DNA from 2 places in the Massilia sp. UYP34 genome. Region 1 is predicted to be linked to the other one. Evidence: predicted binding sites of a transcription regulator. Region 1 holds the regulator's gene; the other holds the start of a gene.
The links. Region 1 encodes LexA, which represses DNA repair genes until DNA is damaged. Its sites were predicted from a motif close to ACTGTATNNNNATACAGT; they were not measured.
Positions count from the first base shown of each region.

Region 2: the regulator LexA is predicted to act here: its motif matches at 6,833-6,850, upstream of recA (recombinase RecA).

Region 1 is NZ_JBWBRF010000003.1:442,704-457,034, forward strand. It holds gene ACZ9AQ_RS08650 (replicative DNA helicase) at 1-850, opposite strand, end outside; gene rplI (50S ribosomal protein L9) at 960-1,412, opposite strand; gene rpsR (30S ribosomal protein S18) at 1,451-1,741, opposite strand; gene priB (primosomal replication protein N) at 1,772-2,062, opposite strand; gene rpsF (30S ribosomal protein S6) at 2,104-2,502, opposite strand; gene lexA (transcriptional repressor LexA) at 2,826-3,455, shown strand; gene ACZ9AQ_RS08680 (tetratricopeptide repeat protein) at 3,603-4,319, opposite strand; gene ACZ9AQ_RS08685 (cystathionine gamma-synthase family protein) at 4,441-5,682, opposite strand; gene purF (amidophosphoribosyltransferase) at 5,697-7,220, opposite strand; gene ACZ9AQ_RS08695 (CvpA family protein) at 7,284-7,772, opposite strand; gene ACZ9AQ_RS08700 (SPOR domain-containing protein) at 7,788-8,753, opposite strand; gene folC (bifunctional tetrahydrofolate synthase/dihydrofolate synthase) at 8,781-10,079, opposite strand; gene accD (acetyl-CoA carboxylase, carboxyltransferase subunit beta) at 10,158-11,030, opposite strand; gene ACZ9AQ_RS08715 (hypothetical protein) at 11,357-11,629, opposite strand; gene trpA (tryptophan synthase subunit alpha) at 11,908-12,708, opposite strand; gene trpB (tryptophan synthase subunit beta) at 12,791-14,047, opposite strand; gene ACZ9AQ_RS08730 (phosphoribosylanthranilate isomerase) at 14,013-14,331, opposite strand, start outside.
Region 2 is NZ_JBWBRF010000004.1:313,458-327,788, forward strand. It holds gene ACZ9AQ_RS10225 (S9 family peptidase) at 1-1,150, shown strand, start outside; gene ACZ9AQ_RS10230 (pilin) at 1,217-1,699, opposite strand; gene sucD (succinate--CoA ligase subunit alpha) at 2,003-2,884, opposite strand; gene sucC (ADP-forming succinate--CoA ligase subunit beta) at 2,903-4,072, opposite strand; gene ACZ9AQ_RS10245 (DUF2889 domain-containing protein) at 4,141-4,704, opposite strand; gene recX (recombination regulator RecX) at 5,139-5,606, opposite strand; gene recA (recombinase RecA) at 5,694-6,770, opposite strand; gene ACZ9AQ_RS10260 (response regulator) at 6,973-7,734, shown strand; gene ACZ9AQ_RS10265 (sensor histidine kinase) at 7,731-9,320, shown strand; gene ACZ9AQ_RS10270 (DUF4212 domain-containing protein) at 9,298-9,624, shown strand; gene ACZ9AQ_RS10275 (sodium:solute symporter family protein) at 9,621-11,669, shown strand; gene ACZ9AQ_RS10280 (S9 family peptidase) at 11,795-13,816, shown strand; gene purM (phosphoribosylformylglycinamidine cyclo-ligase) at 13,954-14,331, opposite strand, start outside.

The DNA.
Region 1 (14,331 bases):
CGTGCAGGCGGCCGGTACGCAGGCGGTGCTGGTCGAGCTGCCCGACCGAGCCGAGCATACGCATGGCCAGCTGGGTGCCGCCCATCTCCATCGAGAACACGGCGACCGGCAGGCCGGCCTCGATCGCGACGTTCTCGCCGATGTTCACCGAGAATGCGGTCTTGCCCATCGACGGACGGCCGGCGACGATGACCAGGTCGCCCGGCTGCAGGCCGGAGGTCATCCGGTCGAGGTCGATGAATCCGGTCGGCACGCCCGTGATCTCGCCCTGGTTCTCGCGCGAGTACAGTTCGTCGATGCGCTCGACCACCTGGGTCAGCAGCGGCTGCACCGCGAGCCAGCCCTGGGCGCCCCTGGCGCCCTGTTCGGCGATGGCGAAGATTTTTGACTCCGCCTCGTCCAGCATCTGCTTGACTTCCTTGCCCTGCGGATTGAAGGCATTGCCGGAAATCTCGTCGGCGACGGTGATCAGCTGGCGCAGGATGCCGCGGTCGCGCACGATCTCGGCGTAGCGGCGGATATTGGCGGCCGACGGCGTGTTCTGCGCCATCGCGTTCAGGTATTGCAAGCCCCCCACTTCCTCGGCCTTGCCGAGCTGGTTGCAGGCTTCATAGACCGTGATCACGTCGGCCGGCTTGCCGGCGTTGATCAGGCGGACCATCTGTTCGAAAATGATGCGGTGATCGTAACGGTAGAAGTCTTCCGCATGCATGAAGTCGGCGATGCGGTCCCAGGCGGCGTTATCGCGCAGCAGCCCGCCGATGACGGATTGCTCTGCTTCGATGGAATGCGGGGGGATGCGCAGGGCTTCGATCTGCGGGTCTGAGGGTGCTGCGTTCATGGGCGGCATTATACCTTCTCCTGTCACACGGCTGTCATAATTGGTGAGTTTCAGAAGCAAAAAAGCCGGGAGATCCCGGCTTTTTCGTGCACTGCTTTTACGTCAATCCAGCATTCGCTCAGGCAGCTTCGCCTACGACAGCGATGATGATTTCCGACACGACGTCGGTGTGCAGGGCGACTGCAACCGGGAATTCGCCGGTGGTCTTCAGCGGGCCGGTCGGCATGCGAACGGCAGCTTTTTCGACCGGGAAGCCCTGCTTGGTCAGCGCCTCGGCGATGTCCGCGTTGGTGACCGAACCGAACAGACGGCCGTCGACGCCGGCCTTCTGGCCGATGGTGACGGTCAGGCCGCTCAGCTTGTCGCCCTGGGTTTGGGCGGCTGCCAGTTTCTCGGCGGCTGCTTTTTCCAGTTCGGCGCGCTTGGCTTCGAACTCGGCGACGGCGCCAGCGGTAGCGCGGCGGGCCATCTTTTGCGGGATCAGGAAGTTACGTGCGTAACCATCCTTGACTTTGACGACGTCGCCCAGGTTGCCGACGTTGATAACTTTTTCCAACAGAATAACTTGCATGTTTTATCTCCAGGATATCTGACTGTCGTGACCGACGATTAACCGTGGTGCAGGTCGGTGTACGGCAGCAGCGCCAGGTAACGGGCGCGCTTGATGGCGGTGTCGACCTGACGCTGGTAGTGCGCCTTGGTGCCGGTCAGACGTGCTGGCATGATCTTGCCGTTTTCCTGGACGAAGTCCTTCAGGGTGTCGACGTCTTTGTAGTCAACCTGCTCAACGCCAGCGGCGGTGAAGCGGCAGAACTTCTTGCGCTTGAACAGCGGGTTCTGCTGCTTGCGCTTGAGTTTTTCTTTAGCTTTGTTTTTGTCGAACTTTTTACCGAATGCCATTTGAGGCTCCTGTATATCTAAATTGCCGAACTAGGCGGCACTGAAATCAATGATGTGAAACACCAGGGCTTTGCTGTTGCGATTTTTCCGTGCGAGGAAGCCATCGAAGCGGTAGCTGGCGCCGAGCTCGGCGCTGCCAAACCTGCCCGAAATCTCGCCCGCGGCAAACGCGGGGACTTCGAACTCGACCAGGCGATCGATCCCTGCCTCTCGTTGATGCGAACTGTGCATCAGGACGGCTGAAACGATCGGCACACCGGCCGGGGTGTAGCGCAGGACATCACGCTCGGCGATGGTCGCCACGAGCTGGAGCTGATTCACCCGGTTCTACTACTGCTTGTTACGAATTCCTGGAAAAAATCTTAAGCAGCGGCAGCGGCTGGAGCAGCAGCTGCAGGAGCAGCGGCTTCTGCACGGTGGCTCTTGGCTGCGTCTTCGCGCTGCACCGATTTCATCATCGGCGACGGTGCGGTTTCTGCTTTCTTCATCTTGACGGTCAGATGACGCAGAACGGCATCATTGAACTTGAATGCGGTTTCCAGCTCGACCAGGGTCTCGTTGTCGCACTCGATGTTCAGGCAGATGTAGTGGGCTTTTGGCAGCTTCTGGATCTGGTAAGCCATCTGACGGCGGCCCCAGTCTTCCACGCGATGGATGTTACCGCCGCGGCTGGTCACCGTGGTCTTGTAACGCTCGATCATCGCCGGGACTTGCTCGCTCTGGTCCGGATGGACGATAAAAACGATTTCATAATGACGCATGCATTACTCCTTGAGGACGTTTTACATAAATGCCCACCTCGGCGTCAAGACGAGTGTGGGAAGGGAACAGCCAGCTAGTATAGCGTGAAATGGGCAAATTGGGAACATGGCCGTCAAGCGCTTTAAGCCGGCGCCAGGCTCACTCGACATTTACGCTTGCAAAATCCGTACTTTTTACGATGAGCGCGCTTTTTTTGCGCTTTTTCGTGTATATCCCTTGCGTATGACGGAATACTGTACAAAAATACAGTCTACTGCTACAACCCGTTGCTGCAACATCGCATCCAACCACGGCATTTACACACGGCAACCATTACACAGTTATGCTCAAGCTCACTGCAAGGCAAGAACAGATCCTGAACCTGATCAAGGAAGCGATCGAGAACACGGGCTTCCCTCCGACCCGCGCCGAAATCGCGGCCGAACTGGGCTTTCGCTCGGCCAATGCGGCCGAAGAACACCTGCAAGCGCTGGCGCGCAAGGGCGCGATCGAGATTTCGCCGGGCACCTCGCGCGGCATCCGCCTCGTCGGCGCCAGCGCCCAGCAGATTCCCATGCCGCCGCCGTCGCTGATGTCGCTGCCGCTGGTCGGCCGCGTCGCCGCCGGCAATCCGATCCTGGCGCAAGAACACGTCGAAGCGACCTATAACGTCGACACCGCGATGTTCGCGGCGCGGCCCGACTTTCTGCTCAAGGTGAAAGGCTGGTCGATGCGCGACGCCGGCATCATGGATGGCGACTTCCTGGCGGTCAAGAAAATCGACAGCGCCAAGAACGGCCAGATCGTCGTCGCCCGCCTGGGCGAGGAAGTCACCGTCAAACGCTACCGCAAGACGGGCGACCTGGTCGAACTGTTGCCCGAGAACCCCGACTTCAAGGTGATCCAAGTCAGGCCCGACGAAGAGTTCGCGCTCGAGGGGCTGGCGGTGGGGTTGATGCGCAGCTGGAACTGATCTCGATACACATCATCTCCGTGAGCGCGTCGTTCCCGCGCAGGTGGGAACCTCGGTTCGCATGCGCTGCCGGCCACGTCCATCCATCGTGGCGGCGCTGAGGACTTGGGTTCCCGCCTTCGCGGGAACGACGTTTATGGGCGGTCTCTACTGCTTGGCCTTGTTGATCACCGCATTGTGCTGGTCCACGAACGCTTCGGTCGCGCGGCGCCATGCGGCGAAATCGGCCAGTACCATCTTCGAATTGACTTTCGCTCCCTCGGCGATGTTCTGGCGCACCCCCTCCAGGTAGGCGGTCGCGGCCTCGGTTTCCTGCTTGTTCATCAGTTTGGCGACGTCGGGCGGGATGCGGCGGGTCAGCGGCGACTGCGCGTTCAGGTTGGTCACCATCTTGTTGTAGCAATCCTGCCAGCCGGTCACGGCCTTGTTCACGCGCTCGATCTCTTCGTTGATCTTCGACACCGCCGGAATGCGCGGCGCCGGGCAGCGGTACTCGCCCGACTGCAGGTCGGCGCCATCGTAACCCTTGATCCAGTAATCGATCTCGGCGCGACGAAGGGCGCGCTGCTGCATGATCACGAGCGAGTCGGCGGCGATCTTGTTGCCCTTGGCGGCCGACTTCTCGAACCACTCCTTCGCCCTGGCTTCGTCGACCGCGCCGGCTTCGCCATACCAGTACATCTGGCCCAGCTGCTGCTGGGCCTGTGAATTGCCGGCATTGGCCAGCCTGGTGTACAGCTTGAGCGCGCCCGCATAGTCTTTTTTCTCGAACAGGGCGTTGGCGTCCTCGAGCTCGCCGGCGTAGGCGCCGCCGCCGGTTGCGCACAACACCGCGAGGGACAGGCAGGACAGGAATCGTTTCATGGGCATACCGTCAGGCTGGGCTGGTAAAGGTCCATGATAGCCGTGTTTTACGGCTGGGCTCAATCGCGAATGTGACAAGGCCGGCAAGTTGCCGGCCGCATCAAGACAGTTTTACCCGGCTTTACGCGTCCAGCGCCTGGCGGAAGTCGCCGACCAGGTCGGCGGTGTCTTCGATGCCCACCGACACCCGGATCAAGCCTTCGGCGATGCCCATGCTGGCGCGCCGCTCGGGGCCCATTTCAAAGAAGATCGTGTGCGCGACCGGAATCACCAGGGTGCGGTTGTCGCCCAGGTTCGAGGCCGGGATCGCCAATTCGAGGCGGTTCAGGACATCGAACGGGTCGATGTCTGGTTTCAGCTCGAAGCTCAGCAACGAGCCGCCCGAGCGGAACAGCGACGCGACGATCGCGTGCTGCGGATGCGAGGCCAGGCCCGGATAATAGACGGCGGCGACGCGCTCGTCGGCTTCCAGCATCGTCGCCAGGGCCAGCGCGTTGGCACAGGTACGCTCCATGCGCAGGGCCAGCGTTTCGGCGCCGACCGCGATGTGGTGCGCCGCTTCCGGCCCCAGCGCGGCGCCGAAGTCGCGCAGCGCCTTGGCGCGCAGCTGGGCCATACCCTGCGCACTTGCCGTCTGCTTCCTGAAGTTCGGGGCGATGTTCGGGTACGCGGCCCAGTCGAACAGGCCCGTGTCGGTCAGCGCGCCGCCCAGTGCGATGCCATGGCCGCCGATCGACTTGGTCAACGAATTGACCACCAGGCCCGCATGCACGTCCTTGGGACGGAACAGCCAGGGCGTGGTCATCGTGTTGTCGACCACGTACAGGATGCCGCGCGCGCGGCACAGTTCGCCGATGCGGGCCAGGTCCGCCACTTGCGTGCGCGGATTGGCGATGGTCTCGACGAACACCATGCGGGTATCCGGCGTCAGCGCCGCTTCCACCTGGGCCACGTCGGTGGCGTCGACGAAGGCAACGTCGACGCCCTGGCCCGCCACCGTCTGCCACAGGCTGTTGGTATTACCGAACAGAAAACTCGACGACACGATGTGGTCGCCGGCCTTGAGCAGCGCCTGGAACAGCGCGCCGATCGCCGCCATCCCGGTGCCGAAGCACAGTGTGGCGACGCCGTCTTCCATCTTGCTGATCTTGTCTTCCAGCGCCGACACCGTCGGGTTGCCCTGGCGGCCGTAGCGAAAGCCCGGCTCCTTGCCCTGGAACACCGATGCCAGCTGGCGTGCGTCGGCATAGCCGAAGGCGACCGAGGTGTGCACCGGCTTGTGCAGCGAACCCTGCTCGATCGTCTTGCGGCGATCGTTGTGCAATATAGTGGTGGTGAAACCGTAGCTTGGCTTGTCCGACATGGTTTTTCCTGGCCTTATTCGGCCGCCACCGGCGGGTTCAGGTTGAGCAGGGTGCGCACCTTGTCCTCGGCATCCTTCGACGTCGGATTGTGGCGCGCCGATTCCTGGCGGTCCAGGTACTCGGGGGTCACGTCACCGGTGACATAGACGCCATCGAAGCACGATGCCTCGAAATTCTTCAGCTCGGGATTGACATCCGAGATCGCGCGCTTGAGCGCATCGACGTCCTGGTACACCAAGCGGTCGGCCGTGATCTCGCGGCACACTTCCTCGACCGTGCGGCCGTGGGCGATCAGCTCGTCGCGGGTCGGCATGTCGATGCCGTACACGTTCGGGTACAGCACCGGCGGCGCGGCCGAGGCGAAGAACACCTTGCGCGCGCCCGCTTCGCGCGCCATCTGCACGATTTCGCGGCTGGTGGTGCCGCGCACGATCGAGTCGTCGACCAGCAGCACGTTCTTGTCCTTGAACTCGGAGCTGATGGCGTTCAGTTTCTGGCGCACCGACTTCTTGCGCATCCCTTGCCCCGGCATGATGAAGGTGCGGCCGATGTAGCGGTTCTTGATGAAGCCTTCGCGGTATTCCACGCCGAGTTTCAACGCCAGCTGGATCGCGGCCGGGCGCGAGGAATCGGGAATCGGCATCACGACGTCGATCTCGTCGACCGGGATCTCGCGCCCGACCTTGTCGGCCAGGTACTCGCCCATGCGCAGGCGGGTGGCGTACACCGAGGCGCCGTCGATCACGGAATCCGGACGGGCCAGGTAGACGAATTCGAAGGCGCACGGGTTGAGCGACGGATTCTCGGCGCACTGGCGCTCGTGCAGCTGGTTGTTTTCATCGATGAAGATCGCTTCGCCCGGCGCGATGTCGCGCACGAAGCGAAAGCCCAGGCCTTCCAGCGCGACCGATTCGCTGGCCACCAGGTACTCGACGCCCTGCTCGGTCTCGTTCACGCCCAGGCACAACGGGCGGATGCCGAACGGATCGCGGAAAGCGAGCATGCCGTGGCCGGCGATCTGCGACACCACGGCGTAGGCGCCGCGCACGCGGCGGTGCACGGCGGCGACCGCCTTGAACACGGCGTCGGCGTCGAGCGAGAAGCCGTCGGCCGCTTCCTGGATTTCGTGGGCCAGCACATTGAGCAGCACCTCGGAGTCGGAATCGGTGTTGATGTGGCGGCGGTCGTTGCGGTACAGCTCGTCCTTGAGCTGGACCTGGTTGGTCAGGTTGCCGTTGTGGGCCAGCGTGATGCCGAACGGCGCATTGACGTAGAACGGCTGCGCTTCTTCCTCGCTCGACGAGCCGGCGGTCGGGTAGCGGCAGTGGCCGATGCCCGTGTTGCCCTGCAGCGAACGCATATTGCGGGTGCGGAACACGTCCCGGACCAGGCCATTGGCCTTGAACATCGAGAACATGCTGCTGTGATTGGTCGCAATGCCCGCCGCATCCTGGCCGCGGTGCTGCAGCAGCAGCAGTGCGTCATACAGCAACTGGTTGACGGGAGAGTGAGAGACGACGCCGACGATGCCACACATGGTGTGCTCCTAAAAGCTTGAGTGCTTGATTACAGAAAAATTTCTACGACTGAGGAATGCTGGTCAAAAATTCACGTGCTGCGCCATGGCAGCGGGCAGGAAGGGCTCGACGGTACGGGCGCCGGTCTCGGCGATCGGCGACAACAGCGCCTGTTGCCAGAACGCCTGCTTTGGAATGTCCGTCATCCCACACAATATGACGCCGGCCAGCACGATTACAATGCCGCGCGCCAATCCGAACAAGCCGCCAAGGCCGCGGTCCGCCAGCGAGAGGCCGGTGGCTTCCACCAGAGCCCCGATCGCCAGCGACAGCAGGCCCATCAGGATACGCACGCCCAGGAACAGCGCGATGAAGGCCACGATCAGGCGCGCCGTGGCGCCGGGAATCACTTCCGGCAGCAAGGGCGCGAGCTGCGCGCCGTAGGCATTGGCCACCACGAAGGCGACGATCCAGCCCAGCAGCGACAGGATTTCCTTGACCAGGCCGCGCAGGGTGCTGATGACCACCGAGGCGATCAGCACGAACAGCACCAGATAATCAAAAATCGTCACGCTGTTCGGTCAGGGTCAGAGCGGTACCATGGTGCCGGACAGGCCAATGCCGCCCAGCCTGGCGCGCACTTTCTCGGCTTCTTCCTTGCTGAACGGACCGATCCGCACCCGGATCAGCTCGCCCGACTTCTGGGTGAACGATGCGATGCCGGCGCCGCGCAGGCGCTCCTGCAATTCGGTGACCTTTTCCTGGCTGGCCAGGGCCGCGACCTGCACCACGAAGCGCGGCGCCGGGCCTTGCGCCTTCTGCGGCTCGGCCGCCTTGCCTTCGAGGATGGCCATGGCGCGCGCGGCGTCGTCCTTCGGCGCGGGCTTGGCGACCTGCTCGGCCTTCGGATGCGTCTCGGCCGGTTTTTTCACTGGCTCGGGTTTCTTCTCGGGTGTCGGCGCCGACCTGGGTTCGGGCTTCGGTTCGGGCTTCGATTCGGCCTTTGGCCTCACCGGCTCGGGCATCGGCGCCGGTGTCGGCGGCGCGGCCGGCTCCAGCATGCGCATCGGCGGCGGTTCGCTGGCCGCCGGGGCCGCCGGGGCCGTTACCGGTGCGGCGGTTGCGGAAGCGTCGGCCGCAGGGCCGCTGGCCGGCGCCGCCGCGCCTGGCTCGATGATCTCTTCGTCGCTGTCGACGCTGGCCGACGGCGCCACCTGCTCGGACGGCACCGGCAGCGGGGCCGCCTTGTCCTTGTCCGGAATGTGGATGGCGATGTCGGTGGCGAGCGGCTTGGGTTCGGAATCGAGCAGCATCGGCAGCGCGACGACGGCCGCCAGTACCAGGGCGATGGCGCCGACGAGGCGGCGCCGGGCGCGCTTCTTCTCGGGCAGGATCGGATCGCCGCGGCTGGTGCGGCGGCCCGGCTCGCCCGCCGAGCTGGCGCGCTTGGAACGGGCGCGCTCGCTATAAGCGGCGTCGTCGTCCTTGACGAAGTGCCCACTGTCCCGGACAGTTTCTTGCTTGTTTTTATTGCCGAACGAGAACAAGCCCATGTGGTTCAGGTAATAGGGTGAAGAAGGTCAGTGAAGACTCGATTTACGGGCCGCCATGACGCCTGCAACGGTGTAGAAAGAGCCAAAGACCACAATTCTATCATTCTCCCCTGCCCGGCTCAGCGCATTCGCATAGGCCTCGGCCGGCGTTGCGAAATTACTCACAGAAAAATCGTCGTCCCTGGCGCCGGCCGGCCGCAGCGCGCCCAGCTTCGCGGCCAGCGCTTCGGGCTGCGCCGAGCGCGGCGAATCGAGTCCGGTCACGCACCAGTGATCGACCACGCCGGCCATCGGCGCGATGACGGCGTCGATGTCCTTGTCTTCCATGATGCCGAACACGGCATACGTGAAGCGGTGGAAGCCCATATTGCCCAGGTTCTGGGCCAGGGTGGCGGCGGCATGGGGATTGTGGGCGACGTCCAGCACCTGGGTCGGACGGCCGGGCAGCACCTGGAACCGGCCCGGCAGTTCGACCAGGGCCAGGCCCGCGCGGGTTTCCTGGGCGCCGCACGGCAGTTGCATGCGCAACGCCTCGAGCGCGGCCAGCGCGGCCGAGGCGTTGAGCAGCTGGTTGGCGCCACGCAGGGCCGGATAGGCCAGCGAGTTGCGGCGCTGGCTGCGCCCGCCATAGCTCCACTGCAGCTGGTCGCCCTGGTAGTTGAAGTCGCGGCCGAGCAGCCACAGGTCGGCGCCGATGTTCTCGGCATGCTCGATCAGCGATTGCGGCGGCACCGGGTCGCTGCAGATCGCCGGCTTGCCCGGGCGGAAAATGCCGGCCTTCTCGAAGCCGATTTTTTCGCGCGTATCGCCCAGGTAGGACGTATGGTCGATGTCGATGCTGGTGACGATCGACACGTCGGCGTCGATGACGTTGACCGCGTCCAGGCGTCCGCCCAGGCCGACTTCGAGGATGGCGACGTCGACGCCGCTCCGGGAGATCAGGTGGGCGATAGCCAGGGTGGTGAATTCGAAATACGTCAGGTCGGTGCCGGCGCGGGCGGCCTCGACCGCGTTGAAGGCATCGACGAGCGCTTCATCGGACGCCATCTCGCCATTGATGCGGGCGCGCTCGTTGAAGTCGAGAAAGTGCGGCTTGATGTAGAGGCCGACGCGGTAGCCGGACTGCAGCAGCACCGATTCGAGCATCGCGCAGGTAGAGCCCTTGCCATTGGTGCCGGCGACCATGATCACCGGGCAATCGAAGGCCAGTTGCAAGCGCTCCTTGACGGCGCGCACGCGGTCCAGGCCCATGTCGATATGGGTTTCGGCATGGCGCGACTCGAGCAGCGCCAGCCAGGCGGGCAAGGTGGTGGGAAGTGGGGACATGTGAATACAATCGATCTGCTCGGCTGCCCGGCGTGGGCGCGCAAGCTGAAAGGGCGACCGAAGTCGCCCTTGTGTCTATCAGGCCAGGACTTCGGTCGCCTGGTTTTGCAGCAGGGCCAGCAGACGCGCGATTTCTTCGCGCATCTTGCGGCGGTCGACGATCATGTCGACGGCGCCCTTGGTGACCAGGAACTCGGCGCGCTGGAAGCCTTCTGGCAATTTCTCGCGCACGGTGTTCTCGATCACGCGCGGGCCGGCGAAGCCGATCAGGGCTTTCGGTTCGGCGATCACGACGTCGCCCATGAAGGCGAACGAGGCCGAGACGCCGCCCATGGTCGGGTCGGTCAGTACGCTAATGAACGGCAGCTTCTTTTCGGACAGCTTGGTCAGCATGGCGGTGGTCTTGGCCATCTGCATCAGCGACAGCAGGCCTTCCTGCATGCGGGCGCCGCCGGTGGCGGTGATGCAGATGAACGGTACTTTCTGCTCGAGCGCCACTTGCGCGCCACGCACGAAACGCTCGCCGACGACCGAACCCATCGAGCCGCCCATGAATTCGAATTCGAACGCGGCGACGACGACCGGCAGGCTCATGATGGAACCGCCCTGCACGATCAGCGCATCGGTTTCGCCGGTGGCGTCCATGGCCGACTTCAGGCGATCCGGATACTTCTTGCTGTCCTTGAACTTCAGCGTATCGACCGGCAGAGTCTCCTGGCCGATATCGTAGCGGCCGCCCTCATCGAGCAAGGCGTCGAGGCGGTCGCGGGCGCGGATGCGCATATGATGGTCGCACTTCGGGCACACGTGCAGATTGGACTCGATGTCCGAACGGTACAGCACCGACTCGCACGACGGACACTTGACCCAGAGGCCTTCCGGCATCGTCTTGCGGTTAGCGGCATCGGAGCGCTGGATCCGAGGGGGCAGCAGCTTTTCCAACCAACTCATGTTCTCTCCTTTGCGGCAAATCTTTCAAGTGGCGGTAGTGTAGCCGCTCAAGCCCGGCTTGTCGAATCGTAGCTGGCTGCCAATTGCCTGTTTGACATCACCACTTCGCCGCCCGCAAAGTAGGGTCGGAGTCGAATTGTTTGACAACTTTTTGAGTTGGCCAATAACTCGACACCGAGCCCCGCCCTTCTTTTTCTAATACAAACTCTTTTCGTTCATATTAGGGACAGAGTCACGCACATTGATATGGCAAGCAATAGCCCAACAATGAGGGTCAGAGTCGAATTATTGGCCAATATTTCTAGAGCAAGGTATTCGCCGCCGGCTCAGGACGTGATTTCCGCGGTCGTGTATTCGAAACCGCCAATCCGGTCGGCCACGAGGTTATAGATCCACGCGGCTAACAGTCCGCCGAGGTAACTGAAGAGCGCGTATACGAAAGGAAGCAGGATCAAGCCGCCGATGCCGATGCTGGCCTTTCCCGTGCTCATCGCCACCAGAAGGATCAACGCAACGATAGGCAGCGAAATCACGAAATAAATACCGGCAATCATCTTGGCGCACTGGGCGACGCCGACGTGTTTGATGCGAACCTTCATTGAGTCCTCCCGAATTTGAAATTGAACTCACAATTTACTTGAGGCAATTTTCTGGAGACTAGCGCAGAAGCAAACCTGCCTTTGCGCGATGACAATGAATATGAGGTCAGGGGAAGGTGGATGCGAAGGCGAGCGAAAAGTTGTCAAACAATTCGACTCTGACCCTCATTGTTGGGTAATGTCTGCCGGGTAAGCTCAATAAGGGTCAGTGTCGAATTAAATGACAATATCTCGCTAAGAAATTGCTCAATAATTCTACTCTGACCCTAATTGACGGCTTAGCGCGCGTCGAGGGCGGTGCGGATGCCTGACGTGAAGCTGCGGACGGCTTCGACGGCTTCGCTTGCCGGGTGCGCTTCGATTTCCTGGATGATGCGGCTGCCGATCACGACCGCGTCGGCTACCTGCGCCACTGCCCTGGCGGTCGCGCCGTCGCGGATGCCGAAGCCGACGCCGATCGGCAGTTTCACGTGTTCGCGGATGGCGCCCACGCGGCGCGCCACGTCGTCGGTGTCGATCGCGCCGGAACCCGTCACGCCCTTGAGCGAGACGTAATAGCTGAAGCCGCCGCCGTGTTGGGCCACCTGCTTCACGCGCTCGGTGGTCGAGGTCGGCGCGAGCAGGAAGATCAGGTCGAGGCCGTTGTCGCGCATGGCGGCGGCGAAATCGGCGCATTCTTCCGGCGGGTAGTCAACGACGATGGCGCCGTCGGCGCCCGCCTCCCTGGCGCAGCGGATGAATTCGGACTGGCCGATGCGCTCGATCGGGTTGGCGTAGCCCATCAGGACAACCGGCGTGCTGTCATTGGTCTGGCGGAATTCACGCACGAACGCGAACACGTCCTTCAGGCCGATATTGAACTTGAGCGCGCGCTCGCAGGCGCGCTGGATCACCGGGCCTTCGGCCATCGGGTCCGAGAACGGCACGCCCAGTTCCAGCACGTCGGCGCCGCCCGCCACCAGGGCGTGCATCAGCGGGACGGTCAGGTCGGGGCCGGGGTCGCCGGCGGTGATGAAGGTCACCAGGCCGGTCTTGTTCTGCGCCTTGAGCGCGGTGAAAGTGGGTTCGATGCGGGACATGCTGTTTTCCTTGAAATGATTGGTGCGACGCCCCGGCCGCCAGGGCGACCGGAGCCGGACAGGGTTGGACTACGCCCGGATTTCAGCCGAAATCCAGCCCCATCCGCTGCGCCACCGTGTGCATGTCCTTGTCGCCGCGACCCGACAGGTTGACCAGGATGATCTTGTCCTTCGGCAGGGTCGCCGCCAGCTTCAGGCCATGGGCGATCGCATGCGACGACTCCAGCGCCGGAATGATCCCCTCGATGCGGCAGCAGTCATGGAAAGTCTGCAGCGCCTCTTCATCGGTGATCGACACATATTGCGCGCGCGCCGAGTCCTTCAGCCAGGCGTGCTCCGGGCCGACGCCCGGATAATCCAGGCCCGCCGACACCGAATGCGTCTCGATGATCTGCCCGTTCTCGTCCTGCAGCAGATACGTGCGGTTGCCGTGCAACACACCCGGCAGGCCGGCCGTCAGCGACGCGGCATGCTTGCCCGAACCGAGTCCCTCGCCCGCCGCCTCGACGCCGACCAGCTGCACGCCCGGCTCGCCGATGTACGGGTAAAAAATGCCCATCGCGTTCGAGCCGCCGCCGATGCAGGCGACCACGTAGTCCGGCTGGCGCCCCGCCATCGCCGGCATCTGCAGGCGGCACTCCTCGCCGATCACCGACTGGAAGTCGCGCACCATCATCGGATACGGGTGCGGGCCCGCCACCGTGCCGATGATGTAGAAGGTGTTTTCGATATTCGTGACCCAATCGCGCATCGCCTCGTTGAGCGCGTCCTTCAGGGTCTTCGAGCCCGATTCCACCGGCACCACGGTCGCGCCCAGGAGCTTCATGCGGTACACGTTCTGCGCCTGGCGCTTGACGTCTTCGAGGCCCATGTACACCACGCACTCCAGCCCGAAGCGGGCGCAGATGGTGGCGGTGGCCACGCCGTGCTGGCCGGCGCCGGTCTCGGCGATGATGCGCTGCTTGCCCATGCGCCGCGCCAGCAGGGCCTGGCCGATCACGTTGTTGATCTTGTGCGCGCCGGTGTGGTTCAAGTCTTCGCGCTTGAAATAGACCTGGGCGCCGCCGGCCATCTCGGACCAGCGCCGCGCATGGTACACCGGCGACGGACGGCCGACGAAGTGGGCCAGCTCGTAGCGGAATTCCTCCAGAAATTCGGGATCCTGTGCGTACTTCGCATAGGCCCCGTTCAGCTCTGCCAGCGCGTGCGACAGGGTTTCGGCGACGAAGCTGCCGCCATACGGGCCGAAGTGCCCGACCGCGTCGGGCAGGGCGTAATCCGGGGTCTTGAACAGGGGCGCAGCTTTAAGCTGGGCGTTGATGGTGTCTTTCGTGGTCATGGTGCGACTCGCTTTCGATGGTGGTATCGGCCGCCCGCACCGCCGCGACAAAGGCGGCGATCTTGCAGGCATCCTTGATCCCCTTCGCTTCCTCGACACCACTGCTGATGTCGACGGCGAAGGGACGAACACGTTCGGTCGCCTCAAGGACGTTGTGTACGCTCAACCCACCACTCAAAACGACCCGAGGCGCGAGCTCTTTTGGAATTAGAGACCAATCGAAGACCTTTCCTGCGCCGCCGTAGGCGTCCACCCAGGTGTCGAGCAGGAGGCCCGAGAACCAC
Region 2 (14,331 bases), on a different contig from region 1:
CCAGGTCATGCTAATCGACGTGGCCACCGGCGAAAAGCGCAAGCTGGCCGCCGACTGGGACCGTTCGGCCGGCAGCCTGGTCTGGCGCGCGGACGGCAAGGCGCTGATCGTCGATGCCGAAGACATCGGCCAGCACCGCCTGTTCTCGATCGACGTCGCCAGCGGCAAGGTGACGCCGCTGACCGACAAGGGCGCGGTCGGCGCCTATGACCTGCGGCGCGACACGCTGGTCTATACCCACGCCAACCTGCAGTCGGGCGCGCAGCTGTTCTCGATGAAGCTGGGTGGCAAGCCGAAGCAGCTAACCGATGTGAACAGCGAACGTTTGAAAGACGTGCGCTTTGGCGAGTCCGAGCAGTTCTCGTTTGCCGGCGCCAATGGCGAAACCGTCTACGGCTACGTGATGAAGCCATGGAATGCGCAGCCGGGCCAGAAGTATCCGGTCGCCTTCATCGTCCACGGCGGCCCGCAGGGCAGCTTCGGCAACAGCTGGAGCTATCGCTGGAATCCGCAGGTGTACGCCGGCGCGGGCTATGCGGCCGTGTTCATCGACTTCCACGGTTCGACCGGCTATGGCCAGAAGTTCACGGACTCGATCAGCAACGACTGGGGCGGCAAGCCGCTGGTCGACCTGCAGAAGGGTTATGACGCGGCGGTGCAGAAGTTCTCGTGGCTCGACCGTTCACGCGACTGCGCGCTGGGGGCGTCGTACGGCGGCTACATGATGAACTGGATCGCGGGTAACTGGTCGGATGAGTTCAAATGCATCGTGAACCACGACGGCGTGTTCGATACGCGCGGCATGGCGTACTCGACCGAAGAGCAGTGGTTCACCGATTGGGAGAGTGGCGGGCCGTACTTCAAGGTGCCGGAGAACCATGAACGCTTCAACCCGGTTCATCACGTGAACAAGTGGAAGACGCCGATGCTGGTGATCCAGGGCGATCTGGACTTCCGGATTCCTACCGCGCAGGCGCTGGGCACTTTCACTGCGCTGCAGCGCATGGGTGTGGAGAGCAAGCTGCTGGTGTTCCCGGATGAGAACCACTGGGTGCTCAAGCCGGCGAACTCGGTGCAGTGGCATCACACGGTGCTGGGGTGGTTGGATCAGTACTTGAAACCGCAAGCGGCGTCACCTGATCGGCAGTAGAAAAACGAAAGAGAGACCGCCTAGGCGGTCTCTCTTATCGAATGGAGCTAGATCTTTTAACGCTGATTATGGAGCGGCAGGAGCGGCGCAACCGGCTGGCATGTAATCCGTTTCAGCGAAGTTGGTGGCGACGCATGCATAAGTACCATCATCAGCACGATTCAGTGCGATGGTTGGGTTCGTACCCAGGCGGCCAGGCGAGGCGATCGTGCAAGTCAGCGAGCCAACGCCGTCGGCGTCCGGCACAGTTGCTGCGATGGCGGTGCAGTTGCCGGTCGTAGCCGACAGGCCTGCCGCTGCGAGGTATGCGTCAGCGCCAGCCGCTGCGCCATCGACTTCTGGCAGACCTTGCACCACAGCCATTTCGTAGCCAGTTTTACCGCCCGAGATGTCGGCGTAGGCGGCTGCGGCCTTGGCCTTGGCGATGTAGTCCTGGTAGGCCGGGATTGCGACGGCAGCCAGGATACCGATGATCGCGACAACGATCATCAGTTCGATCAGGGTGAAGCCGCCTTCGGCTTTCTTGGTTTGCATTTGCTTGAAGTTCATTTTTCTCTCCAGGGTGGTAGTTCGAAGTTGGGACGACGTATCTTGTACTGCTCAGCTGCTACGCTTTCCTATACGCAAGTGGCGTGCCAGCCCGAAAACAGCAAGAAACGGTCGATTTTATTAATACCGAGATAACAAACCCCTGTCCCACGACAAAAATTGACGCCTCCGGTGACAAAATTTGTCAGTGTCGTAAGGCAATTTTTGTCAGGCGATCAAAATTGGCGGCGCGAAATGAAATCCACAATAAAAACAGGGAGCCGAAGCTCCCCGTTCTAGCTGCCGATCAAGCGCTCGTCAGGATTACAGCATCGCCTTCAGCAGACGCGCCATTTCCGACGGGTTCTTGGTGACAGTGATGCCGCAGGCTTCCATGATTTCCAGCTTGGCTTGCGCGGTATCGGCGCCGCCCGAGATCAGCGCGCCGGCGTGGCCCATGCGCTTGCCCGGAGGCGCGGTGACGCCGGCGATGAAGCCGACGACCGGCTTCTTCATGTTGTCCTTGATCCAGTAAGCGGCGTTCGCCTCGTCCGGACCGCCGATTTCGCCGATCATGATGACCGCGTCGGTATCAGGATCGTCGTTGAACATGCGCATCACGTCGATGTGCTTCAGACCGTTGATCGGGTCGCCGCCGATGCCGACTGCCGACGATTGGCCCAGGCCCAGTGCGGTCAGCTGGCCGACTGCTTCATAGGTCAGGGTGCCCGAACGCGACACGACGCCGATACGGCCCTTGCGGTGGATGTGACCCGGCATGATGCCGATCTTGATTTCGTCAGGGGTGATCAGGCCTGGGCAGTTCGGGCCCAGCAGCAGGGTCTTGGAACCGGCTTTGGCCATGCGATCCTTGATTTCCATCATGTCGCGGACTGGGATGCCTTCGGTGATGCAGATTGCCAGGTCCAGCTCGGCTTCGACGGCTTCCCAAATGGCGGCGGCTGCGCCTGCCGGTGGGACGTAGATGACCGAGACGGTGGCGCCGGTTTCGGCCTTGGCTTCCTTGACCGATGCGTAGATCGGGATGCCCTCGAAATCTTCACCGGCTTTCTTCGGGTTCACGCCTGCGACGAAGGCTTCCTTGCCGTTCGCGTAGTCGCGGCACATACGGGTGTGGAACTGGCCGGTCTTGCCGGTGATACCTTGGGTGATGACTTTGGTGTCTTTGTTGATCAGAATCGACATTTTTATATCCTTAGCGAATTAGGCTTTACCAGCGGCAGCGGCAACGACCGACTTCGCTGCGTCTTCCATCGTGTCTGCGGCGATGATTGGCAGACCCGAGTCAGCCAGCATCTTCTTGCCCAGGTCTTCGTTGGTGCCCTTCATGCGCACGACCAGCGGCACTTGCAGCGACACGGCTTTCGATGCGGTGATCACGCCTTCGGCGATGACGTCGCAACGCATGATGCCGCCGAAGATGTTGACCAGGATGGCCTTCAGTTCCGGGTTCTTCAGCATGATCTTGAATGCTTCGGTCACTTTCTCGGCCGTAGCACCACCGCCCACGTCCAGGAAGTTGGCCGGCTCGCCGCCGAACAGCTTGATGGTGTCCATGGTGGCCATGGCCAGGCCGGCGCCGTTCACCAGGCAGCCGATGTTGCCGTCGAGCGAAATGTAGGCCAGGTCGAACTTCGACGCTTCGACTTCGGCTGGATCTTCTTCGTCCAGGTCGCGGTAGGCGACGATCTCTGGGTGACGGAACAGCGCGTTGGCGTCGAAGTTGAATTTCGCGTCCAGGGCGATGATCTTGCCCGAGCCGGTGACGATCAGCGGGTTGATTTCGGCCAGCGATGCGTCGGTTTCCCAGTAGGCTTTGTACAGGCCTTGCAGGTTGGCTCGCACGTCGGCGATCGAGCCTTCCGGCACGCCGATCTTGGCGGCGACAGCGTCGGCGTCGGCGTCGGTCAGGCCGACGGCCGGATCGATCACGACGTTGTGGATTTTCTCAGGGTTGCTGTGCGCGACTTCTTCGATGTCCATGCCGCCTTCCGACGAGGCCATCAGCACGACCTTCTGGGTCACGCGGTCGGTAACCAGCGAGATGTACAGTTCCTGCTTGATGTCGGCGCCTTCTTCGATCATCAGGCGACGCACTTTCTGGCCTTCCGGGCCGGTCTGGTGCGTCACCAGCTGCATGCCCATGATCTGGTCGGCGTATTCCTTGACCTGTTCCAGCGACTTGGCGACCTTGACGCCACCACCCTTGCCACGGCCACCAGCGTGGATCTGGGCCTTGACCACCCAGACCGGACCGCCCAGCTCCTCGGCGGCCTTGACAGCCTCTTCCACCGACATGCACGGAATGCCGCGCGGAACGGTCACTCCGAATTTTCGGAGGATCTCTTTGCCCTGGTACTCATGGATCTTCATGCTGGCTTCCCTTCTTCTATTACTGAATTAGAAATACGGTTGGACTACAAAAATAAAAACGACGAACGCTAACCCGAGACGGCCTTGATCGACCAGCGTGGGTAGTATTTGGCCACGGCAGGGCCGTCGCTTTGCAGGGCATGGCAACGGTCGAGCTCAAATGGACGGTCGGTCGACGAGCCGCCGAGCCCACCTGGGGCATCGACATTGTCGTCAGCAAAGGCTTGCAAGGCTGCGGTCGGCAGCACCTGGGCCAATTCGGTCAGATGGGTGCAGCCGAGCACGCCGGATAGGCGGTCTTTCAGATGCAACCGGAAATGGTTCACGAGCGAGAGCCCGATCAACTTCTTGTAGGCAGGGCCGATGGTATCGCAGTAGCCCGGATACGGGACGGCATCGGATGCGGCTTCGGCATCGACGATGTTCAGGTCGCGGTCGATGGTCACGCGCAGCTTGAGGTCGTGCACCGGCATGCCGCCGGGCCGTTCGCCGGAAGCAAGCGCGATAGTACGCGTCTTCACATCGCGGATGCTGGCATCGAGGTCCCACAAGCCATCGTCGCGCGCGAACGCTTCGACTGTGATGGCGCGCGTATGCCGGAGCGAGCGCGATACGGGAGGTGACAAAGGCATAAATACCAGTGCCGTCGAAACGGCGGTTAGTGATGCAGCCGGTGTGCTTCTTGCACGTTGCCGCAGCTTCTGCGACAACAACCGCTCATGCGGCGCTGCTTAAACCCGCAAAGTTTAGCACAGCGTCCACAGCGGCGCATGGGAAAGAAAGGTCGGTAAGGGATACTACGGGGAGATGAAGGGACTTCACGGAAACATGACGGCGCGTTGACCGCTTATATTATTCGCCTGTCGATAATGAACATTGCCGCCCCATTCACGGCGTGAATGAAAGATATGTCGTTAGGATAGGATCAGCCGCTGGCCGGATGACCAGACGACAAAAAGCGCCAGCGTGCAGCGCCATCACCCGTTGAGGAATATGCTTTTAAGCATATCGGGAATGGCGCTCCACGCTGGCGCCTAGAGCGATCATGCCGATGGACCGACATCCATCAGCTTCCATCGAATTCATCGTCCGCAGGGCTACCCTGCATCGCCACCCGCGCCGCACGCTGGGAAAAGCCGCGCTGCAACAAGAAGCGCATCTGCTTGGCGCGCATCGCCGCGTCGGTGGCGACGGCGCCGAACTTGCGCTGCCAGACTTCGGTGGCGCGCGCGGTCTCGCTGTCGGACAGCCCGGCCTTGATCTCGACCAGCGCATCGCCGGTGACGCCATGGCTTTGCAGCTCCGCCACCACGCGGCTGTTGCCGTAGCGGCTGGCCTTACGGTTGATCAGGGACTCGGCGAAACGTTCCTGCGACAGCCAGTTATTCTTTTCAAGAAAATCCAGCAGGGCGTCGACGTCTTCGTCTTCCTGGGCATACTTGGCCAGCTTGCGCCGCAACTCGAACCGGCTGTGCTCGCGCTGCGACAGGTAACGCAGCGCGCGCCCCTTGAGGCTCAGTACCGGCGCTGGCATCGGGACACCCTCATCGACAACATGGCGTGGGCGGACGTGGAGCAGACACCCAAGGCGCCAGCCTGCCACGCCGCCCTCGCCAGGCGATTACTCACCGACTGCCTGCAGCTTCGGCTTGTCGTCGCCACCGGCTGCCGCCGGCGGCAGTTCGCGCACGCCCAGGGCGGCACGGACCTTGTTCTCGATCTCACGCGCCAGGGCTGGGCGATCCACCAGGAACTGACGGGCATTGTCCTTGCCCTGGCCGATGCGCTCGCCGTTATAGCTGTACCACGAGCCCGACTTCTCGACGATCTTGTTGTCGGCGCCCAGGTCCAGGATTTCGCCTTCGCGCGAGGTGCCTGCTCCGTACAGGATGTCGAAGTGGGCTTCCTTGAACGGCGGCGCGATCTTGTTCTTGACGACCTTGACCTTGGTTTCGTTACCGATCACTTCGTCGCCCGACTTGATCGAACCGGTGCGACGGATGTCCAGGCGCACGGAGGCGTAGAACTTCAGTGCGTTACCGCCGGTGGTGGTCTCCGGGCTGCCGAACATGACGCCGATCTTCATGCGGATCTGGTTAATGAAGATCACCAGCGTGTTGGTGCGGTTGATCGAACCGGTCAGCTTGCGCAGCGCTTGCGACATCAGGCGCGCCTGCAGGCCCGGCAGCGAATCGCCCATGTCGCCTTCGATCTCGGCGCGCGGGGTCAGTGCCGCCACCGAGTCGATGACCACCAGGTCGACGCTGCCCGAGCGCACCAGCGCGTCGGTGATTTCGAGCGCCTGTTCGCCGGTATCCGGCTGCGAGATCAGCAGCTCGCTCAGGTTGATGCCCAGTTTTTGGGCATAGGTCACGTCAAGCGCGTGCTCGGCGTCGATGAAGGCGCAGGTGCCACCCAGCTTTTGCATCTGGGCGATGGTTTGCAGGGTCAGGGTGGTTTTACCCGACGATTCCGGACCGTAGATCTCGACGATACGGCCGCGCGGCAGGCCGCCGACGCCCAGGGCGATGTCGAGGCCCAGCGAGCCCGTGGAAACAGTCTGCACTTCCTCGACCGGCGCGTTGGCGTCCATGCGCATGACCGAGCCCTTGCCGAACTGCTTTTCGATCTGCGCCAGGGCGGCTGCCAGCGCTTTGCCTTTTTCAGAGGCGTTCAATGCGGTTTTTTTGTCGTCCATGGTGTACTTTCAATCGTGGAGTAGGCAAGGTGTGGGCGCGCACGCGCACTTCAAGAGCCACTACTGTATAAAAATCCAGTGGTTTTTGCAAGCACTAAAACGTGGTCGTCTTGCCAATAAAATGATCAAGGCTCGCATTGTTGTGACAAATCAAACACAATACGGGCCTGAGTTTGTCTAACGCGATAACCGAGGTGTCCCCATGCGAATTCTGCTCGCCGAAGATGATAGCGTACTTGCCGATGGGCTGACGCGATCCCTGCGCCAGTCCGGCTACGCCATCGATTACGTCAAGAACGGGCAGGATGCCGATACCGCCCTTTCCACCCAAGAATTCGACCTGCTCATCCTCGACCTCGGCCTGCCGAAGATGTCGGGACTCGAAGTGCTGCGCCGCCTGCGCGCCCGCGCCTCGCTGCTGCCGGTTCTGATCCTCACCGCCGCCGATTCCGTCGAGCAGCGGGTGGAAGGCCTCGACCTGGGCGCCGACGACTACATGGCCAAGCCGTTCGCCCTGTCCGAACTCGAGGCGCGGGTGCGCGCCCTCACCCGCCGCGGCGCCGGCGGCGGCCCGACCGTGGTGCGCCACGGCCCGCTGGTCTACGACCAGGTGGGCCGCAGCGCCTACATCAACGACCAGATGCTCGACCTGTCGGCGCGCGAGCTGGGCCTGCTCGAGGTGCTGCTGGCGCGCACCGGCCGCCTGGTATCCAAAGAACAATTGGTTGACCATTTGTGCGAATGGGGCGAAGAAGTCTCGAACAACGCGATCGAGGTGTACGTGCACCGCCTGCGCAAGAAGATCGAAGTCGGCGGCGTGCGCATCGCCACCGTGCGCGGCCTTGGCTACTGCCTCGAGAAATTCTCCGAGGCCGCCGCCGCCGCGCCTTCGGCGGAACGCGCCGCCGCAACGCCAACGGCCACGCCAACGGCAACGGCAACGGCAACCGTCGCCGACAGGTGAACGAACGCGACGCCGATTTCACGGCCGGGCCGGCACAAGGCCCGGCATACGGGGCGGCTTCCGCCCCGGCCGCGGCGGCCGAGCCGACCTACGTCCCGCCGAATCCCGAGCCCGACGAAAACATCCGGCACTCGCTGTTCGGCGAGATCCTCGACTGGATGCTGGCCCCGCTCCTGCTGCTGTGGCCGATGAGCATCGCCATCACCTATCTGGTCGCCAAGTCGATCGCCAACCAGCCCTTCGACGACGCACTCGAAGACCGGGTCACGGTGCTGGGCCAGCAGATCCGCAGCGTGGGCGGCAAGGCCGCCGGCCAGCTGCATCCGTCCGGCCGCGACATCCTGCGCGCCGACGACGTCGACAGCGTCTATTACCTGCTGGCCGGACCCGACGGCGAGCTGCTGGACGGCGACCGCGACCTGCCGCGTCCGCGGATGGACGCGGCCGACGAGCATGCGCGCGCCGGCGCCGTCGAGTTCCGCAACGACAGCATCCACGGCACCCCGATCCGGGTCGCCTACACCTACGTCAACCTCGACCCATTGCATGAACGTTCCCTGCAGCCGCCGCTCGAACCGCCGCTGGCCCTGGTGCAGGTGGCCGAGACGCTCGATAAACGGGCGCACCTGGCCGGCGAGATCATCAAGGGCGTGATCCTGCCCCAGTTCATCATCCTGCCGGTGATCCTGGCCCTGGTGTGGTTCGCGCTGTCGCGCGGCCTGACCCCGCTGGCCGAGCTGCAGCAGCGCATCCGCGCGCGGCCCCAGGACGACCTGTCGCCGATCGATCCGCGCCAGGTGCCCGAAGAAATCTCGCCGCTGGTCGGCTCCTTCAACGACATGCTCGAGCGCCTGGGCGAATCGATGGCGATGCAGAAGCGCTTCATCGCCGACGCCGCGCACCAGATGAAGACCCCGCTGGCCGGCATGCGCATGCAGTCCGAGCTGGCCCTGCGCCAGCTCGATCCGGCCGAGATCCACCGCTCGCTGGAACAGCTGGCCAAGAGTTCGGAATCGGCCACGCGCCTGGTGAACCAGTTGCTGGCGCTGGCGCGCGCCGAGAACCAGCCGCAGGCCGGCCTGGCCTTCGCCGAGATCGACCTGCCGCGCCTGGCCCGCGAGACGGTGCAGGACTGGGTGCAAGCCTCGTTCGCGGGCGAGATCGACCTGGGCTTCGAGCCGCCGGCCGCCGGCGACGGCCCGGTCGTCATCGCCGGCCAGCCGCTGATGCTGCGCGAACTGCTGTCGAACCTGATCGACAATGCGCTGCGCTACACGCCGGCCGGCGGCAGCGTCACGGTGCGCGTGCGGCGCGACGGCGAGCGGGCGCTGCTCGAGGTCGAGGACACCGGCCCCGGCATCGCCCCCAATGAGCGCGAGCGCGTGTTCGAGCGCTTCTACCGCATCCTGGGCAGCAATACCCAGGGCAGCGGCCTGGGCCTGGCGATCGTGCGCGAAATCGCGCAGCAGCACGGCGCCGAGATCGACATCTTCAACAACCCGCGCAGCCAGTCCCGGCGCTTCCCGGGCAGCCTGTTCCGCCTGACCTTCCCTCCCCCGCTCCATGAACCCGATGCCGCCCCTTGACCCCCACCATGACGCCGCGGCGCGGCGCCGCGCCGTGCACTGGGAACGCACCCGCAGGATGACCCTGCTGCTGCTGGCGCTGTGGCTGGCGACCAGCTTCGGCACCGTGTTCTTCGCGCGCGAGCTGGCGCGCTTCGAGGTGTTCGGCTGGCCGCTGTCGTTCTACATGGCGGCGCAGGGCGCGTCGCTGGTGTCGCTGGCCATCATCGGCTTTTATGCCTGGCGCATGCGCCGGCTGGACCGCGACGCCGCGGCCAATACTGCGGCCAATACCGCGGCCGACGCCGGGGATGGGCCACGATGAGCGGCAAGCCACCCTATTTCAGCAAGCTGGCGCGCTACTACCTGTGGTACACCGGCAGCTTCGCGCTGTTCCTGGTCGCCGTCGCCCTGCTCGAGCAGGAAGGCATGCCGCGCCTGTGGATCGGCCACCTGTTCATGTTCGCCACCATCGCCCTGTACGCGATCATCGGCGTGATCTGCCGCACCTCGAGCGTCACCGAATACTATGTCGCCGGGCGGCGCGTGCCGGCCATGTTCAACGGCATGGCCACCGCCGCCGACTGGATCTCGGCGGCCAGCTTCATCAGCCTGGCCGGCGGCCTTTATCTGCAGGGCTTCGACGGCCTGGCCTTCATCATGGGCTGGACCGGCGGCTTCGTGCTGGTCGCGCTGCTGATCGCGCCCTACCTGCGCAAGTTTGCGCAGTACACCGTGCCCGACTTCCTGGCGGCGCGCTACGGCGGCGGCGCCGGCGGGCGCGGCGGTCCGGTGCGCGCGGTCGCGGTCGGCGCCACCATCCTGGTCTCGTTCACCTACGTGGTGGCGCAGATCTATGCGGTCGGCCTGATCGCCTCGCGCTTCACCGGGGTCGACTTCTCGGTCGGGATCTTCCTGGGCCTGGCGAGCATCCTCGTGTGCTCGTTCCTGGGCGGGATGCGCGCCATCACCTGGACCCAGGTGGCGCAGTACATCATCCTGCTGGTGGCCTTTTTGATTCCGACCATGTGGCTGTCGGCCAAGCATGCCGACAACCCGATTCCCGCGGTGGCCTATGGCTCGCTGCTGCCCAAGCTGAGCGCGCGCGAAGCCGAGCTGGCGCGCGACCCGCGCGAGGAGCAGGTGCGCGCCGAGTTCCGCCGCCGGGCCGACGAATACGCGGCGCGGCTGGGCGCGCTGCCCGAATCGTGGGAGACGGGCAAGCTGGAGGCCCAGCGCCAGCTGGCGGCGGCGCGCGCGCGCAATGCCTCGCTCAGCGAGGTGCGCCAGGCCGAGCGCGCGCTGGCCACCTACCCCAATTCGGTGGAAGAGGCGCGCTCGCAATGGAGCGAGCGGCGCGACGCCAACCTGGCGCGCGCCCGGCCGCCCGAGCCGCACGCCGAACCCTTCCCCGGCGCCACGCAGGAAGAGTCGGACGGGCGCCGCAACAACTTCCTGGCGGTGGTGTTCTGCCTGATGTTCGGCACCGCGGCGCTGCCCCACATCCTGATGCGGGCCTACACCACGCCGTCGGTCAACGACACCCGGGTCTCGGTGTTCTGGACCCTGTTCTTCATCCTGCTGGTGTACCTGACGATTCCGGCGCTGGCGGTGCTGGCCAAGTACGATATCTATACCTCGCTGGTGGGGAGCGATTTCTCGGCGCTGCCCACCTGGATCTCGTACTGGGCCAACGTGGACAAGGCCAATCCCCTGGTGAGCGTGGCCGACATCAACGGCGACGGCATCGTGCAGCTGGCCGAATTCGCGATCGACGCCGACGTGCTGGTGCTGGCCACGCCCGAGATCGGCGGCCTGCCCTACGTGATCGCGGGCCTGGTCGCGGCCGGCGGCCTGGCGGCGGCGCTGTCGACCGCCGACGGCCTGCTGCTGGCGATTTCCAATGCGCTCTCGCACGACGTCTACTACAAGATGGTCAATCCGGGCGCCTCGACCCAGAAGCGGGTGACGATTTCCAAGCTGCTGCTGCTGGCGGTGGCCTTCATCGCCGCCTACGTGGCCTCGCAAAAGCCGGCCGACATCCTCTCGCTGGTAGCGGCGGCGTTCTCCCTGGCTGGCTCCACCTTGTTCCCCGTGCTGGTGCTGGGCGTATTCTGGAAGCGCGCCAACCACCAGGGGGCGATCGCCGGCATGCTCGCCGGCTTCGCGGTCTGCCTGTATTACATGCTGCGCGCCAGCCCGGCGCTGGGCGGCAGCCTGGATGCCGCCTGGTTCGGCATCCTGCCGGCGGCGGCCGGCGTGTTCGGAGTGCCGGCCGGGATGCTCACGGTCGTGGCGGTGAGCCTGCTCACCGCGCCGCCCAGCCGCGGCAGCGAAGGCATGGTCGACTACATCCGGGCGCCGGAGTAGCCGGGCGTGGGTGGAGCAGCCGGCTGCCTCCCGTGAAAATTGATGAGATTTCCGACGTTCGATGAGTGTTAGGCTCTGTCTCGCCGACGCCGGCAATCTAACAACGATCTCTTCACGGAAAATCCATGCACGTTCTTACCCGCGCCGGACACGCCGCGCTTGCCGCATTGGTCCTGTGCTGCGCGCCGGCCGCCCTGGCCCAGACGCCGGCCCCCACCGCGCCACCGCCGATCTCCGCCTTCTTCGCCAACGCCGCCTTCGGCGGCGCCAAGCTGTCGCCCGACGCCCGTCACCTGGCGGCGCGCTCCAGTGCCAAGGGCCAGCGCGATTTCCTGGTGGTGGTCGACCTGCAGAACAACAGCGGCAAGATCGTGGCCTCGTACAACGACGCCGACGTCGGCGATTTCGAATGGGTCAACAACGAGCGCCTGATCTTCAATACCCGCGACCGCAGCGCCGGCCTGGGCGACACCAGCAAGGCGCCCGGGCTATATGCGGTGGACCGCGACGGCGCGCAATTCATGCAACTGGCCGAGCGCACCGGCGGCGGCATGGTCACCGGCGGCCCCAAGGGCCGGCGTCTGCTGCCCTGGCATACCTTCATGCTGGGCCAGCCCGGGGCCCAGGATTCGGACCACGTCTACGTCTCCAGCCCGGTCCTGGACACGAAGCGCGAAGTCCGTTACGTCAACCTGCTGCGCCTGAATACCCGCACCGGTTCGACCCAGGCCGTGCCGCGTCCGGGCAATGCGAAAGGCTGGCTGCTCGACCACCAGGGCGAGCCGCGTCTTGCCAACACCAGCGAGGACGGCCGCATCACCCTGCATTACCGCGAGCCCGGCGACGGCAGCTGGCGCGTGCTGGCCAGCTACGCGAGCTTCGGCGACGGCCAGAATGCCCTGCAGCCGGTCGGCTTCGGCCCGGACGGCACGCTGTACGTGCTGGCGCGCGGCGGCACGAAGTTCACCTCGCTGTACGCCTACGACGTGGCCACCGGCAAGCTCGGCGCCGAGCCGCTGCTGAGCGCTGCCGGCTACGACATCGACGGCAGCCTGGTGGCGAACCGCGACAAGATCCTGGGCATGCGGCTGCGTACCGACGCGGTCTCGAACGAATGGTTCGATCCCGGCATGAAGACCCTGCAGGCGGCCGTCGACAAGACGATGCCGGCCACCGTCAACGTCTTGTCGATGCCGGCCCAGTCCGATTCACCGTGGGCGCTGGTGACCTCGTATTCGGACCGGATCCCGCCTGTCTACAGCCTGTACAACCGCCAGACCGGACAAGTGAACAAGGTCGCTGACACCCGCCCCGACATCGTTCCCGCGCAGATGGGCCGTCAGGAATTCGTGCGCTACAAGGCGCGCGACGGACTCGAGATTCCCGCGCTGCTGACCCTGCCCGCAGGCGCCAAGCGGGGCGGCCTGCCGCTGGTGGTGCTGGTGCACGGCGGCCCCTATGTGCGCGGCAACTCGTGGGGCTGGGATGCGCAATCGCAGTTCCTGGCCTCGCGCGGTTACGCGGTGCTGGAACCCGAGTTCCGCGGCAGCACGGGGTTCGGCGACCACCACTTCCAGGCCGGCCTCAAACAGTGGGGACTCAAGATGCAGGACGATCTCGCGGACGGCGCGCGCTGGGCGATCGCCAAGGGCATCGTCGATCCGCAGCGCATCTGCATCGCCGGCCCCAGCTACGGCGGCTATGCCACCCTGATGGGCCTGGTCAACGATCCCGATCTGTACAAGTGCGGCATCAACTGGGTCGGCGTCACCGACCTGGGACTCCTGTTCGACAATGGCTGGATATTTTCCTCGGATGCGACCGACGAACTGAAGGCCTACAGCCTGCCGCAGATGCTGGGCGACCCGGTCAAGGACGCGGAGCGCTTCAAGGCGACTTCGCCGATCCGGCAGGCGGCGCGCATCACCCAGCCATTGCTGCTGGCCTATGGCGGCGTGGACGAGCGGGTGCCGATCAACCATGGCACCCAGTTGCGCGACGCGGTCATGCGCACCAACCGGCAGGTCGAATGGGTCCATTATCCCGAAGAAGGCCACGGCTGGGCGCTGGAAAAGAACCGCATCGATTTCTATACCCGTGTCGAGAAATTCCTCGACCGCCATATCGGCAGCGGCGCCGCGCGCTGACGGCTGGCGCAGCGCCAGGGCAGAATGAACGACGGGGCGCAAGAAGCGCCCCGTCGTTCATCCTGCCGGCTCATTCTGCCTGCTTCATTCAGCCTGATTCATTCTGCCGGCTTCATCCAACCTGATCCTGGATGCTGTTACAGGACGACGGTCTGCGCCTGGCCTTCTTCGCGGGTGCGGATCTCGCCGATGCGGTACACGGTCTCGCCGGCCGCTTCCAGCTGGGCAAAAGCGGCGTCCGCGTTCTCTTTCGAGACGATCACGGTCATGCCGATGCCGCAGTTGAACACGCGGTGCATCTCGGCATCAAGCACGCCGCCGTGCTGCTGCAGCCACTGGAACAGCGGCGGCATGGTCCACGACTTGGCGTCCAGCACCGCGGTGAGGTTGTCCTGCAGCACGCGCGGGATGTTCTCGACCAGGCCGCCGCCGGTGATGTGCACCAGGCCCTTCACTTCCATCGAGGCCATCAGGGCCAGCAGCGGCTTGACGTAGAGGCGGGTCGGCGCCATCAG